Regions from separate parts of the Arthrobacter sp. P4_F11 genome, predicted to be linked through region 2. Evidence: riboswitches for the same ligand, from Rfam matches in the RefSeq annotation. Region 2 holds a riboswitch; each other region holds the start of a gene.
What was found. A riboswitch is a leader RNA that binds a small molecule or an ion and turns the genes downstream of it on or off. The one in region 2 is predicted to bind S-adenosylmethionine.
Positions count from the first base shown of each region.

Region 1: another riboswitch for S-adenosylmethionine. It lies ahead of AC1DRO_RS12535 (aminotransferase class V-fold PLP-dependent enzyme); the one in region 2 lies ahead of AC1DRO_RS09120 (bifunctional o-acetylhomoserine/o-acetylserine sulfhydrylase).
Region 3: another riboswitch for S-adenosylmethionine. It lies ahead of AC1DRO_RS18590 (DUF1737 domain-containing protein); the one in region 2 lies ahead of AC1DRO_RS09120 (bifunctional o-acetylhomoserine/o-acetylserine sulfhydrylase).

Region 1 is NZ_JBFUJK010000010.1:21,356-27,286, reverse strand. Features, by position in the region: gene AC1DRO_RS12550 (metal-dependent transcriptional regulator) at 1-24, opposite strand, end outside; gene AC1DRO_RS12545 (Nramp family divalent metal transporter) at 41-1,327, opposite strand; gene AC1DRO_RS12540 (class I SAM-dependent methyltransferase) at 1,495-2,271, opposite strand; gene AC1DRO_RS12535 (aminotransferase class V-fold PLP-dependent enzyme) at 2,353-3,792, opposite strand; SAM riboswitch class IV at 3,827-3,940, opposite strand; gene hisN (histidinol-phosphatase) at 4,018-4,848, opposite strand; gene rsgA (ribosome small subunit-dependent GTPase A) at 4,925-5,931, opposite strand, start outside.
Region 2 is NZ_JBFUJK010000006.1:193,888-199,818, forward strand. Features, by position in the region: gene AC1DRO_RS09120 (bifunctional o-acetylhomoserine/o-acetylserine sulfhydrylase) at 155-1,471, opposite strand; SAM riboswitch class IV at 1,533-1,648, opposite strand; gene AC1DRO_RS09125 (VOC family protein) at 1,818-2,456, shown strand; gene AC1DRO_RS09130 (CPBP family intramembrane glutamic endopeptidase) at 2,559-3,326, opposite strand; gene AC1DRO_RS09135 (histidine phosphatase family protein) at 3,436-4,116, shown strand; gene AC1DRO_RS09140 (amidohydrolase family protein) at 4,119-5,351, opposite strand; gene AC1DRO_RS09145 (NAD(P)/FAD-dependent oxidoreductase) at 5,363-5,931, opposite strand, start outside.
Region 3 is NZ_JBFUJK010000019.1:63,437-69,367, forward strand. Features, by position in the region: gene AC1DRO_RS18575 (glutamate--cysteine ligase 2) at 1-330, shown strand, start outside; gene AC1DRO_RS18580 (O-succinylhomoserine sulfhydrylase) at 370-1,578, opposite strand; gene AC1DRO_RS18585 (rhodanese-like domain-containing protein) at 1,579-1,998, opposite strand; gene AC1DRO_RS18590 (DUF1737 domain-containing protein) at 1,995-2,303, opposite strand; SAM riboswitch class IV at 2,316-2,429, opposite strand; gene AC1DRO_RS18595 (ATP-grasp domain-containing protein) at 2,748-3,701, shown strand; gene AC1DRO_RS18600 (aminodeoxychorismate lyase) at 3,708-4,676, opposite strand; gene cls (cardiolipin synthase) at 4,770-5,931, shown strand, end outside.

The sequences.
Region 1 (5,931 bases), on a different contig from region 2:
GGAGGAGGGCGTACTGGTCTTCACAGACCTAAGCCTACCGTCAGCTGCCTCCGGAGAAAGTGAGCCACAGCAGCACCAGGTTAAGAGCCACGACGAGCACCACGCTGATGATGGCGGCGACTCGGAGGGCCGGGCCGTCGGCGAAGCGGCCCATCAGGGCTTTGTTGCTGGTCAGCACCACCAGCGGGACCAGGACAAAGGGAATCCCGAAGCTGAGGACCACCTGGCTCAGGACGAGTGCCCACGTGGGGTCGAAGCCCACCGCCAGCAGCACGACGGCGGGGATAAGGGTCACGACCCGCCGGGCCATGACGGGGATCCGGATCTTGAGCAGGCCCTGCATGATGGTGCCGCCGGCATAGCAGCCCACGGAGGTCGATGCCAGGCCGGAGGCGAGCAGCCCGACCGCGAAGATCACGCCGACGATCGGGCCGAGATTGGCGGTGATGGCGGCGTGCGCGCCCTCGATCGTGTCCGTGCCTTCTTCGCCGCCGAGGGTGGAGGCGGCCAGGAGCAGCATCCCAATGTTGACCAGCCCGGCGATCGCGAGGGCGGCCACGACGTCGAACCGGGTGGCCCGGACCAGGCGCGCGATGGCCGCCGGGGGAACATGCAGGTGTTCGTCCGGCCGGTGCCGGTCCCGGGACAGGGCAGAGTGGACGTAGATGGCGTGCGGCATGACGGTGGCCCCGAGCATGCTGGCGGCCAACAGGACGGTGTCCGGGCCCTGGAAACCGGGCATGAGCCCGGCCAGGGCGGCCCCCGGATCGGGCGGGCTGATGAACAGCCCGGCCAGGAAGCCGACTGTGATGATGCCGAGCAGGAACATGATGATGAATTCGAACGGCCGCTGTTTCTGCCGGGCCTGGACCGCGAGCAGGAGCATGGACACGGCGCCAACAATCATGGCGCCCAGGGGGAGGGGCAGGCCGAAAAGCAGGAACAGGGCGATTGCGCCGCCCACCACCTCCGCGAGATCGGTGGCGGCGGCGACGACTTCGGCCTGCACCCAGAAGGCGCGGCGCCAGAACGGCTTGAGCCGTTCACCAAGGATCTCCGGAAGGCTCTTGCCCGTGACGATCCCGAGCTTGGCGGACTGGTACTGGACGAGGACGGCCATGACGTTGGCGGCCACGAGGACCCACACCAGCAGGTAGCCGTACTGCGCTCCGGCGGTCAGGTTGGCGGCTACGTTTCCGGGGTCCACGTAGGCGATCGACGCCACGAAGGCCGGTCCCAACAGGCCGATCAGCGCCCTCCGGGCACCCGGGTGTTTGTAAGTGGGGGCGTCCTGCGCCGGTTGCCCGTGTCCCGTTAGCTCCAGCACTGCCAGCTCCTGTGATTGGCGCGTCGGCGTTGACGCGATGATCGGCGCCGGCCGGAAAACAGCCGGTGTCAAAGTTTCGTGTGCCTATAAGAAATTATTAGGCATACCGAAACAATAAGCCCGGCGGGCGCTGCGTGCAATCCGGGGGCATCCGGGGTGAGCGTGCATCAGGCCCGGAAGGCCCGCCACGTCTGGGTCAGGTAGGGCAGCCGGAGCACCTCGCCCGGGGTGTGCCCCAGATGCTCGTTCAGGTACCAGGCAAGGTTGGCTGTGACCTTGGTCCGGGTGGAGGCCGATGCCGCGAGATAGTAGCTGCGGGACTTGGCGAGCTCCTGGATGTCCTCCGTCGTGACGGAATCCTCCCAGCGCGTCAGGTGGCTCTCCAGCCCGGTGAACTCGGGGCCCACGGCCGGACGGAAGTGTGGCTTGTGGACGTCCCCGGCGTGCATGATCCGGGAGAGCCGGTGCACCCAGGGCACGCTGGTGTCCAGCTGGTTCCAGATCAGGCCCAGCACGCCGCGCGGCCGCAGGATCCGGGCAATCTCGGCGCTGGCCGGGCCCGGGTCGCACCAGTGCCACGCCTGGGCAACCGTGACCAGGTCAAAGGACTCCGGCTCGAGACCGGTGTCCTCGGCGCTGCCCTCGATGGCGGTGACGTCCGGCAGGGTCCGGCGCAACTGCTCAAGCATGTCGGCAGAGGGGTCCACGGCCACCGTGCCCAGTCCGCGTTCTGCCAAAAGGGAAGTGAACTTCCCGGTGCCCGCGCCAATGTCCGCGGCGTCCCTGGCTCCCGCCGGAACCAGCCAGTCGGCCGACTCCTGCGGATAGCCGGGGCGGACGCGTTCGTAGTGTTCGCCGCCGTCCTGGAAGCTTTGTCCGAGTTCCTGGCGCCGCTCGCTGTGCAGCTTCGGTCCGCTGTGGAGCCTGGGTCCGGCGCTTGCCACGTGCGATCTCCTTCTGGAAGGTCCTGCTGGTTTCAGATACCTTTCGAATTTACCGCACCCGCGCCGGGCCCTGATCCTGCGCTAGTCGAGGGTGCAGGGCGCAGCGCCGGCCGTGCCCGGGGTGTTCGGAGCCCAGTGGGGGTAGCTGCGGGTATCGTTGGCCGGCACCCAGCGGCCGGCGTCCACCACGTAATCCCAGCCGAGTCCGTTCTGCCGCAGCTGCTGCAGGCCGGCCAGCAGGCGTTCGGCGTCCTCCAGCCGTGAGCCGAGGCCGAAGCTGGCCCGCAGGGAGCCGGCGGGCAGGCCGAGCCGCTTGAGCAGCGGGTGGGCGCAGAAGCGGCCGTCGCGCAGGCCAATGCCGTGTTCGGCCGACAGGTAGGCGGCCACCAGTCCGGCGTCGTAGCCTTCCACGGAAAAGTTCACGACGCCGATCGTGCCGGTGTCCGGCTGATCGCCTCCAGTGGAAGAAGCGGAGGAAGAATCAGAAACCGAATCGGCAAAGATCCGGTGCACGGTTACTCCTTCGATGCCCTGGAGGCCCTCGACGAGGAAGGACCGGATGGCGTCCTCGTGGGCCTGCCACTGCTCCGGGTCCAGGGCCGCAATGACCTGGGTGGCGCGGGCGAGGGCCGCCGCGCCGAGGACGTTCGGCGAGCCGCCCTCGTGCCGGGCAGGTCCCGTGGTCCAGCTGACGGAGTCGAGCCGGGCATCGCGGACCGCGCCGCCGCCGGCCAGGTGCGGGGTGCCGGCGTCGAGCCAGTCTGTCCGCCCCACCAGCACGCCGGCGCCGAACGGGGCGTACAGCTTGTGTCCCGAGAAGGCGAGGTAATCGACGTCGTCCGCGGCGATATTGATCCGCCGGTGCGGGGCGAGCTGCGCGGCGTCGACAACGATCCTGGCGCCGTATTCGTGCGCCAGTGCGGCCAGGGTCCGGATCGGGAGGATCTCCCCGGTGACGTTGGAGGCGCCGGTGACGGCCAGCAGGCTGACGCCGCCGCGGGCGAGTTCGTCGCGCAGGCGGTCCACGGTGGCCGCGAGGGTGGCGGCGGCCACGACGCTGCGGTGCGGGACATTCTGCCAGGGCAGGAGGTTGGCGTGGTGTTCGATGTCGAGGTAGAGGACCTCGCCCGCGGGCCGCCCGTCGCGCAGCGGCAGGCAGCCGGCCAGCAGGTTCAGGGAATCGGTGGTGTTGCGCGTGAAGATCACGGAATCGTCGGGCCGGCCGCCCACGAAGTCCCGCACGATGTCCCGGGCGTTCTCGTAGACGGAGGTGCTGATCTGCGATGCGTAGCCGGCGCCGCGGTGCACGCTCGCGTAGTACGGCAGGATTTCGTTCAGGTAGGCCGAGACCACGGACAGGGCCGGGGCGGAGGCGCCGTAGTCGAGGTTGGCGTAGCGCGCGTGGCCGCCGGTGATCAGCGGGGCCTGGATTTCGGCCCCGGTGACGGCTGCCAGCGGGCGGGCCGCGAGGGCAAGCCGTGCATGGAATTCAGGGGCAACGGGGAAAATGGCAGTTGTCATGGGACCTCACTCGAACAGGACCCCACACCGTGGGAATCCGCGCTTGCCGGGTCCGTTCCGGACCGGCCAGGTCGTCACCCGGGGCACCCCACCGCGACTGGAGGGTTGCCGGCCAGCAAACCGGGGTTTAGCGCTGGCACTCGTGACCTGCATCGAGCGTAGGACATCGGGGCAGCCGGGGAAAAGGCGGCCGCCGATTGTGAAGCGGATTATTACGGGCGCGGCTCAGTTGTTCGGGTGGGCTTGGAAGAGGTCGTCGAGTCCGGGGTTGAGCCGCTTGAGCACTTCCGAGTGCAGGATCGAATTGGTGGCCAGGGCGTTGCCGCCGAAGGGGCCGTCCTCGCCTTCGAGCGAGGTGAAGCGGCCGCCGGCCTCGGTCACGATCGGCACCAGGGCGGCCATGTCGTAGAGATTCAGCTCGGGTTCGCAGGCGATGTCCACGGCGCCCTCGGCCACGAGGCAGTACGACCAGAAGTCACCGTAGGCGCGGGTGCGCCACACTTCCTCGGTCAGGCCCAGGAACTCGTCCAGGTTCCCGCGTTCCTTCCAGCCGCCAAGGCTGGAGTAGGACAGCGAGGCGTCCTCGAGATTGGAGACGTTGGATACCTTCAACCGTGTGGCGGCGGCGAGCGAGCGGCCCGTGTAGGCGCCTGCACCCTTGGCGGCCCACCAGCGCTTGCCCAGTGCCGGCGCGCTGACGACGCCGACCACCGGCTCGCCCTCATCGACGAGGGCGATCAGGGTGGCCCAGACCGGGACGCCGCGGACAAAGTTCTTCGTGCCGTCGATCGGGTCGATGATCCACCGGCGGGAACCGTGGCCCGAGCTGCCAAATTCTTCGCCCAGGACCGCGTCACGCGGACGTGACCGGGAGAGCTGGCCGCGAATGGCCTCTTCCGCGGACTTGTCGGCATCGGTGACGGGTGTGAGGTCGGGCTTCGTCTCGATCCGAAGGTCGAGCGCCTTGAAGCGGCTCATGGTCTGGGAATCGACCGAATCTGCCAGTACATGGGCAAGGCGCAGGTCATCGTTGTAGCTCGAAGCGGGTTGACTCATGGTTCCAAACTACCGTCAAACCGGGCCGCCGGGCGGTAGGCCGCGGCACGGCGCCGCCGCCCCGTTGCTGGTCCGGCTAGGAGACGGTGCCCAGTTCCTTGGTTTCCTGCGCTTCCATCCGCGGGTCAGTGCCCAGCAGCCGGCGCAGGGACGCGAGCCTGGCCGGTCCCGAAGGCCCCGCGTGCCCGGCCGCAACCCACTTGTCGACGCCGCAGTTGACGGCGGTGGAGTCATGCTTGCAGCCGCGTTCGCAATCATCGGTGCCCGGCTCCAGGTCCGGGAAGGAGCGCAGGATCCGGTCCGGGTCCACGTGGGCCAGGCCGAAGGACCGGATGCCGGGGGTGTCGATGATCCAGCTGCCGGCCGGGGCATCGTTGACTTTGAGCGCCAGTGCCGAGGAGGACGTGTGGCGGCCGCGGCCGGTTACCGCGTTCACGCCTCCCGTGGCCCGCTCGGCCCCGGTCAGGGCGTTGACCATGGTGGACTTGCCGACGCCGGAATGGCCCAGCATCACGGTGACCTTGCCGTCGAGGTAGTCGCGCAGCTGGGATACCGCGTCCTTGTCGAGCCGGGCGGAGAGCCCGTCGTCGGAGCGGGCGTCGATGCCGGAAGCGGCGGAGTCCGCGGTCTTGGAGATGATGACGGGGAAGTCGAGGTGCTGGTAGTTGGACAGCAGCTCGGCGGGATCCTTGACGTCGGCCTTGGTGACGAGCAGCAGCGGCTCAATGCCGGCGTCGTACGCGGCCACCAGCGCGCGGTCGATGAAACCGGTCCGCGGCTCGGGGTTGGCGGCGGCGACCACCACCACCAGCTGGTCGGCGTTGGCCACGACGGCACGTTCGATCGGGTCCGTGTCGTCGGCGCTGCGGCGCAGCAGCGTCTTGCGGTCCTGGATCTTGACCAGCCGCGCCAGGGTGTCGGGCTCGCCGGTGACGTCCCCCACGAGGGAGACGAAGTCGCCGGCAACCACCGGGTTGCGGCGCAGTTCCCGGGCCCGGGCCGCGATGATCTTGCGTTCGTCCGCGGTCCCTTCGCCGACGACGGCGGTGTAGCGGCCGCGGTCAACGGTGATGATGCGTCCGG
Region 2 (5,931 bases):
AATCACGAAGATTATGACTTCCATGTGACAGCCGGACCCGTCAGCACCGCAGTTTCCCCACCTTTGACAGCCGTGACCGGCGGGTCGCGCCGAAGTGCCGGCGATTCCCGGCGTCATGCCCGCAAAGGTGGGGAAATTCCGCGTGGGCTTCGGCCTAGGCGGACTTGGCCGCGCGGAATCCGGCGTCGAGGTCCGCCAAGATGTCGTCAATGTGCTCCAGTCCCACCGAAAGCCGCACCAGCCCGGGATTCACCCCGGCGATCACCTGCTGTTCAGGCGAGAGCTGGCTGTGGGTGGTCGACGCCGGATGGATCACCAGCGACCGGACATCGCCGATGTTCGCGACGTGGGAGTGCAGTTCGAGGGCATCGACGAACCGCTTGCCGGCCTCCGCTCCCCCGGCGATGTTGAACGCCACGACGGCGCCGGTCCCCTTGGGCCCGTACTTGCGGCCGCGCTCGTACCAGGGGCTGGACGGCAGCCCGGCGTAGGCGACCGATTCGACGTCGTCCCGCCCCTCCAGCCATTGCGCCACCTTCGTGGCGTTGGCCACGTGGCGCTCGACGCGCAGGCTCAGCGTTTCGATGCCCTGGGCGATGAGGAAGGCGTTGAACGGGGACACCGCGGAGCCGAGGTCGCGCAGGAGCTGGACCCGGGCCTTGAGGATGTAGGAGAGGTTCGCGCCCAGCGCGCCGTCGGCTCCGAGGTCGCGGGCGTAGACCAGGCCGTTGTAGGTGGGGTCCGGGGTGTTGAAGCCGGGGAACCGCTCCGGGTCTTTCCCGAAGTCGAAGTTGCCGGAGTCCACGATCACGCCGGCGATTGCGGCGCCGTGCCCGCCGAGGTACTTGGTGGCGGAATGGACCACGATGTCCGCGCCCCACTCGATCGGCCGGATCAGGTAGGGGGTGGAGAGCGTGTTGTCGACCACCAGCGGGACGCCGGCCTCGTGCGCCACGCGGGAGACGCCCTCGATGTCCAGGACGTCCTGGCGGGGGTTGGAGACCACTTCGCCGAAGAACAGCTTGGTGTTGGGCTGGACGGCGTCCCGCCACTGGTCCAGGTTATCCGGGTCCGCCACGAAGGTCACGGAGATGCCGAACTTCTTCAGCGTGTGCGCGAGCAGGTTGTAGGTTCCGCCATAGAGGCTGGGGCTGGCCACCACATGGTCCCCGGCCTCGGCGATATTGAGGATGGCGAACGTCTCGGCGGCCTGGCCGGAGCTGAGCAGCAGCGCCGCGAGGCCGCCTTCCAGGCTGGCGACGCGCTGTTCGACGGCGTCCTGGGTCGGGTTGCCGATCCGGGTGTAGATGGGCGCGAGCTCGGCGAGCGCGAAGCGGTTCGCGGCGCTTTCGGCGCTGGGGAACACGAACGACGTCGTCTGGTAGATGGGCAGGGAACGCGCGCCGGTGGCGCTGTCCGGCTCCTGGCCGGCGTGGATCTGGCGGGTTTCAAAGGACCAGGCGTTGGACATTGGTGCTCCTCGAGTCACTGGGCACAGCACCGGCCGGGGCTTTCGGCCCGAACCGGAACAGGCGCCGCGCTTGCCCTCCGGCGGGCGCCGGACGGCCAGGTCTTCACCCGGGGCACCCCACCGCGATACGAGGGTTGCCGGCCAGCAAGCCGGGGCTGTGCGCTGGCACTCATGACCTGGCTTCAGTGTAGGAATGGCGGCGGAGCCATGGATAGCTTTGTGACGAAGATGAAGACGGCCGCCGTGACGGAGCATCCGGGGCGCCGCGTTCCGCGCCCCAGGACGTCCCATGACGGTTAGGGGAGCCTAAGCTGAGAGGTCCATCACAAAGTGCCAAGATGATGGCATGCGCATGGATCACGTCTCTTACGCCTGTGAACACGATGGCTTGGCAGCCACCACTGAACGTATTGCGTCTGCCCTCGGCGTTGAAGCCGTGAAGGGTGGAGTGCACCCCCGTTTCGGGACACGCAACATGATTATCCCGCTCGCGGGACACAAGTACCTGGAAGTCGTGGAGGTCCTGAACCACCCGGCCTCCGACAAGGCCCCGTTCGGCCAGGCCGTCCGGGCACGCTCCGAGGCCGGCGGCGGCTGGATGGGCTGGTGCGTCGAGGTTGACGACCTGGCCCCGTTCGAGGAGCGGCTCGGCCGCGCCGCCGTCAACGGCAACCGGAAGTTTCCCGACGGCCGCGAACTGGTCTGGAAGCAGATCGGCATCCTGGGGCTCATTGCCGACCCCCAGGTGCCGTACATGCTCAAGTGGGAGGGCGACCCGGAGTTGCACCCGTCCAACGCCTACGCGAGCGATGTCAAGATGTCCGCACTGACCATTGCCGGTTCGGCCGCACGTGTCACGGAGTGGCTGGGCGAACCGGTTGAAAAGCCGCTGGAAGACGTCGCCGTGAACTGGATCGCGCCGCACGGGACTCCCGGCATCCTCTCTGTCACCTTCGAGACCGCCTCCGGAGCGGTCACGATCTAACGCTCCACCTGCCCCACGCTTCGGCCGCCATCTCTTAGGTGCCAACGATGTCACCTAGGAGACGGCGGCCGAGATCATTTAAGGGCTGCTCCTAAAAGCAACTCAGCCCAGGCCCACGGCCTTGCCGAACAGGCTGAACCCCACGAACGCCACAGTGTCCAGGATGGCGTGGGCGATCACCAGCGGCATCACCCGTTTGGTCCGCGTGTAGACCAGCGCGAAGACGACGCCCATCACCGCGTTGCCGATGAACGGCCCGAACCCCTGGTACAGGTGATAGCTGCCGCGGAGCAGGGCGCTGGCGGCGATGGCCGCCGGCACGCTCCAGCCCAGTTTCCCGAGCCGGTCCAGCAGGTACGCCACCACAATCACTTCCTCGACCACCGCGTGCCGGATCGCGGACAGGACCAGCACTGGCACGGTCCACCAGTACGCGTCCAGGGCACTGGGGATGATCGCCGTCGTGATCCCCAGGGCCCGGCCGGCGGCGTAGAGACCCAGGGACGGAATGCCGATGAGCGCGGCGAGTCCGAGACCCTGCAGGAGGTCCTTGCCGGGCCGGGCGAAGTCGAAGCCGATCCTTCGGAACGCCGAGGTTCCGCGCTCACCGGCCGGCCAGTGCTCGGTGAGGAAATAGATCACGAGGGCCACCGGGACCAGGGCGAAGATGATGTCCAGCAACTGGTAGGTGAGGTCGAAGTATTCGCGTGCGCTCTGTGAGCGGTTCAGTGTGGATGTCCCCTGGGCCAGCGGCGCCGTGGTCATCTTGTCCAGCAACTGCACCACGGAGTAGATCGCGGACTGCCCCAGCGACAACCCCAGGACAATCAACACTTCGAACCGCAGCCGACGGCGGGAGGGAACCAACATGGTTCTATCTTGCCTGCACTTGCCGATAGTTTGCTGGTGCCCGCGTGGTGCCGGCCGAACGGGGTTTTGCCTGCGGCACCTGCTTTTAGGAGCCCTATGCTTGGGGATTATGAGTGCGCCCCGGAAAATCATCATGATCCGGCACGGCCAGTCTGCCGCCAATGCCGACACCTCGATCTACAACCGTGTTCCGGACTACCGGATCCCGTTGACCGCGCTGGGTCTGGAGCAGGCCACCGCGGCCGGGGAGGAGGTCCGGCGCCAGCTGGACGGCCGCCCGGTGTGCGTCTACGTCTCCCCGTACCTGCGCGCCTACCAGACCCTCGAGGCGCTGAATCTCGGCCCGCTCGTGGAGCGGGTGATCGAGGAACCGCGCCTGCGCGAACAGGACTGGGCCAACTTTCAGATCGCCGGCGACATCGAGGACCAGAAGGAGCTCCGCAACGCCTACGGGCACTTCTTCTACCGCTTCCGCGAGGGCGAGTCCGGTTCCGATGTGTATGACAGGATCTCTTCGTTCATGGAAACCCTGCACCGGCACTGGTCCCGGCCCGGCTATGCCCCGAACGCGCTGTTCGTGACGCACGGATTGACCATGCGGCTGTTCTGCATGCGCTGGTTCCACTGGTCGGTGGAATACTTCGAGTCCCTGAACAACCCCGAGAACGCCGAGGTCCGCACCCTGCTGCGCACCTCGCACGGCAAGTACGAGCTCGACAAGCCCTTCACGCAGTGGGAGAAGAGGCGCGTGGACGAGACCGTCCTCGACGCACCGCCCATGATGTTCTAGGGCTAGCGGAGCGGCTGCGCTACACCGACGCGCCACACCGCGTGCGTCAGGGGGATGCCGGGCCGGTAGGCGAGGTGCGTGGCGGAAGGGGCGTTGAGCAGGTGCAGGTCCGCGCGGTGTCCGACGGCGATCGAGCCCACCGCGCGTTCGCCGTCGACGTCGTTCCCGGCCTCCCGCCCCAGGGCCAGGGCGCCGCCGTAGGTCGCGGCGCGCACCGCCTCATGGACACTGAGCCGCATCTGCAGCACTGCGGTGGTGACGCAGAACGCCATGGAGCTGGTGTAGGACGTGCCGGGGTTGCAGTTGGAGGCCAGCGCCAGCTGCACACCGGCGTCGAGCAGTTCACGGCCTGGGGCCAGCGGCTGCCGGGTGGAAAGATCGCAGGCCGGCAGGCACGTGGCAACCGTGCCGCGCTGCCCGGATCCAGGCGTGCCGCTGCCGCCGGCGGCGTCCCAGCCGGACCAGCTGCCGGCAAGGGCGTCGATGTCCGCGGCCGACAGGTAGTTCACGTGGTCCACGCTCGCGGCGCCGAATTCCACGGCCAGCCTGACGCCGGGGCCCTCGCCGAGCTGGTTGCCGTGGACGCGCAGCCCCAGCCCGGCGGCCTTGCAGGCCAGCAGCACCCGGCGGGACTGGTCCTCGTTGAACGCACCCTGCTCGCAAAAGACGTCGGCCCAGCGGACGTAGGGCCGGACTGCGGTGAGCATCGGTCCGCAGACCAGCTCCGTGTATTCCTCCGCGTCCATCCCGGCGGGCACAAGGTGCGCCCCCAGGTAGGTCACCTCGTCCGCCACCGTGGAGGCGATGCGGGCGCTGCGGGCCTCGTTCTCGAGGTCCAGGCCGTAGCCGGTTTTGGTCTCCAGGTAGGTGGTGCCCTGCGACACGGCCTCCGCGACGCGGCCCATCGCCAGCCGGGTCAGGTCGAAGTCGCTCGTGCTCCGGGTGGCGCCGGTGGTGACGGCGATCCCGCCGGCGCTGTAGCTTTCCCCCGCCATCCGGGCCTCGAACTCGGCAGTGCGGTCCCCCGCGAAGATCAGGTGCGTGTGGGAGTCGACCCAGCCCGGGAGGAGCGCCCGGCCACCGGCATCCACCCGTTCGTCCGCGGCCGGGGCGCCGGCCGCGGGCCCGAGCCAGGAAATCCGCTCCCCCTCGATGACCACCGCCGCGTCGCGGAGGACGCGGTGTTCCGCGTCCTGGGTCATCAGTTCGGCGATATTGGTGATGAGGGTACTCATGGGTCCATTCTTCAGCGCCGGATGGACCAGCGGGTCGCGGCCAGCGCCTCCGCTGTCCGGGATGCCGGACTGGCGTCCCGCGCCGGGGGCAGGGCCGGGGCCAGGGCCGGGGCGGAGCCCTGGCCGGCGAGGATCAGCCCGGCGGCCAGTTCCGCGACGCCGGATGAGGTCTGGAATCCGTACCCCCCTTGGCCGGCGAGCCAGAAGAATCCGGTGGCCTCGGCGTCGAACCCCACCACCGGGACGCCGTCGGCCGCCTCCGTCCGCAGCCCCGTCCAGGCCGTGCGAACGCTCCGGATCCCGAGCGTCGTGATCTCGTTGAGCCGGGCGATGACCCGTTCGACGTCGCCGGGATAGGGCCGGGCGTCCTCAGGTCCGCTCGGCACGTGTTCGGCGGGCGAGATCAGGACCTGGCCGTTGTCCGGCCGGAAGTAGAAGCTGTCATCGGCCGCCGCCACCATCGGGCAGGCTTCCGGGAGGGGATTCTCGACGTCGACGATCGCCGCGGTGCGCCGGTACGGCTGCAGGCCGAGCTTCTCGACGCCACTGAGGACGGCGAGCTCGTCGGCCCAGGCACCGG
Region 3 (5,931 bases), on a different contig from region 2:
ATGGCCGCCTGGCAAGCCAGCAATTGCGGACTGCGCGGAGAGCTCCTGGACTTCGGAACCTTCACCCCGGCCCCGGCCGCGGACGTGGTCAGGGCGCTCGTGGACTTCGTGGCCCCGGTGCTTGAGGAACAGGGCGAGCTGGAGCTGGCGCGCGAGGGCGTTGAGCGGATTCTGGCAGAGGGCACCGGTTCGCAGCTGCAGCGCGGCCCGTTCCGGGCCGGCGGCCTGCCCGCCGTCGTCGAGCGGGCCATCGAACTGACCACCCAGGGGCCCGTCACCGAGGGGCCGGCAGACAATCGTTCGGCCCTGGGCCGGTTGCGCCCGGCCTGACCGGGAGCCCGAGGCAGTGCAGGGCAGGGGCGGAAGCCCCTAGACCTGCTTGAGCGCCTGGCCGAGGTCTCGGATCAGGTCCTCGACGTCCTCCAGCCCCACCGAAAGCCGAACCACGCCGTCGCTGAGCCCGATCGCCGCGCGGCCTTCCGGGCCCATCGCGCGGTGCGTGGTGGTGGCCGGGTGCGTGATGAGCGTCTTGGCATCGCCCAGGTTGTTGGAGATGTCGATGATCCGCAGTGCGTCCACGAGTGCGAACGCGGCCTGCTTCGCCGTGCGGCCGGGGGAGGGCTGCAGTTCCAGGGTGAGCACGGTCCCGCCGGCCTTCATCTGCTGCACTGCGAGCGGGTACTGCGGGTGGGACGGCAGCAGCGGGTACTTTACCCAGCCGACCGCAGGCTGTCCCTCGAGCCATTCGGCCAGCCGCAGCGCGGAGGCCGAGGAATGGTTGACGCGCAGGGCCATGGTCTCCAAGCCCTTGGTGAGCACCCAGGCGTTGAACGCCGAAAGCGCCGGACCGGTGTGCCGCATGAGCTGCTTGACGGGCCCGTCGATGAATTCCTTGGTGCCCAGGATGGCCCCGCCCAGGACGCGGCCCTGGCCGTCGATGTGCTTGGTGCCGGAGTAGACCACCACGTCCGCGCCGAGGTCGCCGCAGCGCTGGAGCAGCGGGGTGGCGAAGACGTTGTCTACCACCACCGTGGCGCCGGCCGCGTGCGCCAGTTTGCTCACGGCGGCGATGTCCACGATTTCCTGCATCGGGTTCGACGGCGACTCGAAGAACACCGCCGTGGTCGGCTCGGACAGCGCGGATTGCCACTGCTCCAGGTCCGGGCCGTCCACGAAGACCGTCTCGACTCCCCAGCGCGGCAGGATTTCGTTAAGGATCACGAAGCACGAGCCGAACAGCGAGCGGGCCGCGACCACCCGGTCGCCGGCCGCCAGCAGCGCGCCCAGGGCGGTGAAGACGGCGGACATGCCGGACGCGGTCGCGAAACACGCCTCCGTTCCCTCGAGCAGCCGGAGCCGCTCCTGGAAGGTGGCGACGGAGGGGTTGCCGTAGCGGGAGTAGACGAAGCGCTCGTCCTCCCCGGTGAAGGCGCGCTCGGCGGCGGCCGCGGACTCGTAGACGAATCCTGAGTTGAGGAAGATCGGCTCGGTGGTTTCCTGGAAGCCGGTGCGGTCAAGGCCGCCACGGACAGCCTGGGTGTCGGCCGCCCAGCCGGCGGCGTCGGGATTGAAAGTCACTTAGATCTTTCCGAGGTTGGTGGGCAGGCCGCGGTTCTTCCAGCCATTGACGGTGCGTTCGCCAAAGCGGTCGGTCTCGCCTTCGAAGCCCTCAAGGACGTTGTACGAGGTGTAGCCGGCGGCCGTCGCGGCCGTCGCGGCGGCGATCGACCGGGCACCGGAACGGCAAAGGAACACCAGTTCGACGGCGGTGTCCGCCGGCGCCCGCTGCCTTAGCTGTTCCACGAAGTGCGGGTTCGGCATGCCGCCGGCGAGGTTCCACTGGATGAAGAGCGGATCGCTGCGGCTCTCGCCCGCGGCCGCGGTGTCCGGGATGCCGATGTGGGCCCATTCGCCCTCGGTCCGGACATCCACCAGGATGGCTCCGGCCTCCAGCTTGGCCCACGCCTCCTGCGGGCTGAGGTCTCCGGCGTAGCTCATGCGTGGCCCGCGAAGGCCCCGTCGGCGCCAAATTCGTCGGCGTCGAGCTCATCAACCGCATTGGCCACGGCGGCGTCCGCACTGGCAATCGCGGCCGGCAGGACCAGCGCCTGCGCCACGATCACGGTGCTTCCGTTGAAGCTGGCGGCGGGGCTTCCATGCAGCACGTAGCCCTCGGCCAGGGCGGCTGACACCCGCTCGCAAAAGGCGCGGTCATCCGCGCCGGTGAACAGCCGGTAGGCCAGCCTCTCCTCGCCGGGTGCTGAACCGGGTGTGGCTGTTGTGGGTATTGACGTCTCGGGCACGACGGATCTCCTCTTTCACGCTTGCAGCTCGAATTCTCGAATGCCGAGTATTCACCTGAGGCACCCCGCCGCGAAAGGGAGGGTTGCCGACCGGCCAGTCAGGGCTTGGCACCGGTTCTCATTACTCCCCAAAAACGTAACACCTGCGACGCCGGCCCGCACGGCCGCCGTCGTCATGTTCCGTAACCGGACCGCGGCCCGGGCGAGTAGTGGCGGGCTCCAGTTTCGGGTACAGCCCACTCGTGTCTGCCGGGACGTTTCGCCGTCTACTGGGGGGATTAGGTCCGACGCGTCGGCCGGAGCTGCAGGTGATTCGAGCAATGTGTGAATCGAGCAGTCCCGGAATCGACTCGTCTGTCCATCAACAAGCTGTCTGGGAATCGGTGGCTGGAACGGTCGGAGCCGCAGCCGCGGTCCGGCCGGTGACGGCGGAATGGAGCAATCGTGGGCCCGCGCATACTCGTTACCGGGATTACAAGCGCCGCCGGACGGGCCGTCGCGGCCCAGCTCGAAGCCCGGGGCCTCCCGTACCTCGGCACCGACGCCCGCGCCGACACCCGCCAGGCCGGGGAGGCTCCCGCCGCCGCGGTCAGGCTCCTGCCGGCTACGAACCCGGACATGGTCCTGGACCTGCGCCGGGTGGTGGACCGCGAAGCCATCAACGTCATCATTCCGACCCTCACCGTGGAGCTCCCGCTCCTGGCCGCGGCCCGCGCCGGATTCGCCCAGGACGTGCGGATCATCGTGGCCGACCCAGCCGCGGTGGCCCTCGCCAACGACCACCTGTTCACCACCTGGGCGCTGCAAGCCGCCGGCATCCCGGTGCCCCGGTTCGCGGTTCCGGGCGACCTCGCCGCCGCGCCGGCATCCCTCGCCGGCCTCAGCGGCCCCGTGGTGGTCAAGCCGCGGGTCTTCAAAGGCTCCCATGGTGTCCACCTGCTGGCCGGAACCGACTCCGTTAGCTGGAAGAACATGCCGGCGGGGCAACTGGTCCAGGAATTTATCCCGGGCGCCGACTATGTGTGCCTGGTGTTCGGCACTCCGGCACGCAACGCGATGGCGCCGGTGGCGGTGGTCCTCGAGAAGACCAGGACTCCGTATGGACGCGCCGGCAGCGACGAGGTCAGCCGCAGGGTGCCGGCGAACCAGGCAGGGGATGTGCGCAAGCTGGGCCTGGCCGCCGTCCGCACGCTCGGGCTGGCCGGGCCGGTCCAGGTCCAGATCCGCCGCCGCACCGACGGAACGCCCGTGGTGCTGGGTGTCTGCGCGACCCTGGGGGAGAACAGCACCTGGGCCCCGGAAATGCTCGACGCCGTGCTCGCAACGTTCATGCTCCCGGCGTTCAACCCGGCCTCGTTCCGCCGGTGCCCGGCAGTGCCCGCGGACGCCCTGGGGTGAGCGTTGCTATTCGATGGTCGCGAAGAGGGCGTTGAGTTCGGCAGTGAGCTGGCGCCGGAGTTCCGGGGTGCCGATTTCCTGCCCGTCGATGTGGTTCACCGGGGCCAGGAGCCGGATGCTGGAGATCAGCCAGACCGCGTCGGCGTCCAGCAGGTCCTTCGGCTCCAGCGGGCCGTAGCCCAGCTCCCAGCCGGCGGCCTTGGCAGCGGTGAACAGGGCGCCCTGTGAAGTGCCGGGCAGGATGCCGCTGTCCAGCTGGGGCGTGATGAGCCGCCGGACGGTGCGGACTCCGCCGGCGCCGTCGTCCGAGGTTTCCAGGTGGGCCAGCAGAACGGTCGACGTCGGACCCTCCAGCACCCTGCCGTCCGCGGACGTGAAGATGACGTCGTCGGCGCCCTGCCGGTGGGCGTAGCGCAGTGCCGCCATGTTCACGGCGTAGGAAAGGGTCTTGGCGCCGAGCAGGAGCCACGGGGCGCGCTCGCCAACTTCACTGTCGTAGCCGCGGTCGAGCAGGATGACGTCGATCCCGGTCTCGCGCTGCCGTCGTCCCGCGGCGGCCGGGGCGGAGGCCTGGACCCAGCACGTGGGGGCAGCCGCGCCCTCCGGCCCGCGGGTGACAATCAGCTTCACCACCACCTCGTCCTGCTCCGCGCCGCCCGCTGCAGCCGCGGCGGGGTCCTGCCCGCGGAACTCGCGGATGGCGGTTTCCACCGCCCGCCGCCATGCATCCTCGGCGGGGATGTCCAGCTCCAGAAGCCGGGCCGAGCCCGCCAGCCGGGTCAGGTGCGCCTGGATCTTGCGGGGCCGGCCGCCGACGGCCAGGAGGGATTCGAAAACGCCGTCGCCGCGGGTGGCGCCCAGGTCCGTGGCCATCAGCTGCGGCTGCGACGCGTCGGCAACGCGGCCGCCGTCGAACGCCGGGTCGAGGAAGACCAGAACGGTCGCGGGCGCAGGAACAGGGGCAGGAGTGGTCATGGCTAAAGCTTAGTCTCGGTGGTCGCGGGATAGGATTTGGTCACTGCCCGTTCGGAACTGTTCCGCGTGGCTTGTACGTTGAGGGGTTCGCCTGTGCTGTGGCCATTTCCGCTGGCGGAGACTTTACCGTCCTGGGCGATTCTGATTTTGACGGTGATCGACTTCGCCATCCGGGTGCTGGCACTGGGCATCATCCCCGGAAACCGGCGGCCCACCACCGCGATGGCGTGGCTGCTGGGCATCTTCATCGTGCCGACCATCGGCCTGCTCCTGTTCCTGCTGTTCGGCAACTTCCGGCTCTCCCGCAAGCGCCGCGCGCAGCAGGACGCGGTCAATACCCGAGTGCGCGCCGGGACCTCGGAACTGGCGATGCTGGAAAGCCGCTACGCCGGACCCGAATGGGTGGCTTCCGCCGCGGAACTGAACAAGACGCTGGGCTCGCTGCCGATGGTGGACGGTAACCAAGTGGAGCTGCTGCCCGGCTACCCCGACTCCATCAAGGCGATGGCCGCGGCGGTCCGCGGCGCAAAGTCCTTCGTCAACGCCGAGTTCTACATCATGAGCTCGGACCACGTCACGGACGATCTGCTGACCGCGCTGGAAGAGGCCGCCGAGCGCGGCGTCGAGGTCCGTGTCCTGTTCGATCACCTTGGCACGCTTCGCATCAAGGGCTATCGCAAGCTGATCGCCCGGCTCAAGGCCAGCAAGATCCGCTGGCGGCCCATGCTGCCGCTCAACCCGCTGCAGGGGCAGTGGCGCCGACCGGACCTGCGCAACCACCGCAAGATCATGGTGATCGACGGCGAGATCGCCTTCACCGGATCGCAGAACCTGATCGAGCCCTCCTACAACAACCCCAAGCACCGCAAGATCGGCCGTGAATGGGTCGAGCTGATGGCCTGCCTGCGTGGACCGATCGTCACCACGCTCAACGTCGTCTTCGCCACGGACTGGCTCAGCGAGACCGACGAATCCATTGAGGAACAGCTCTCGCACCGGCCCGAACTGCACGCCGGCAACATCACCGCCCAGGTGGTGCCCAGCGGCCCCGGCTTCATCACCGAAAACAATCTGCGGCTCTTCAACACGCTGATTTACTCGGCTCAGCGCAAGATCTCGATCTGCAGCCCGTACTTCGTCCCGGATGACTCGCTGCTGTATGCGGTGACGACGGCGGCGCAGCGCGGCGTCGACGTCGAACTCTTCGTCTCGGAAAAGGGCGACCAGTTCCTGGTCCACCACGCCCAGCAGTCCT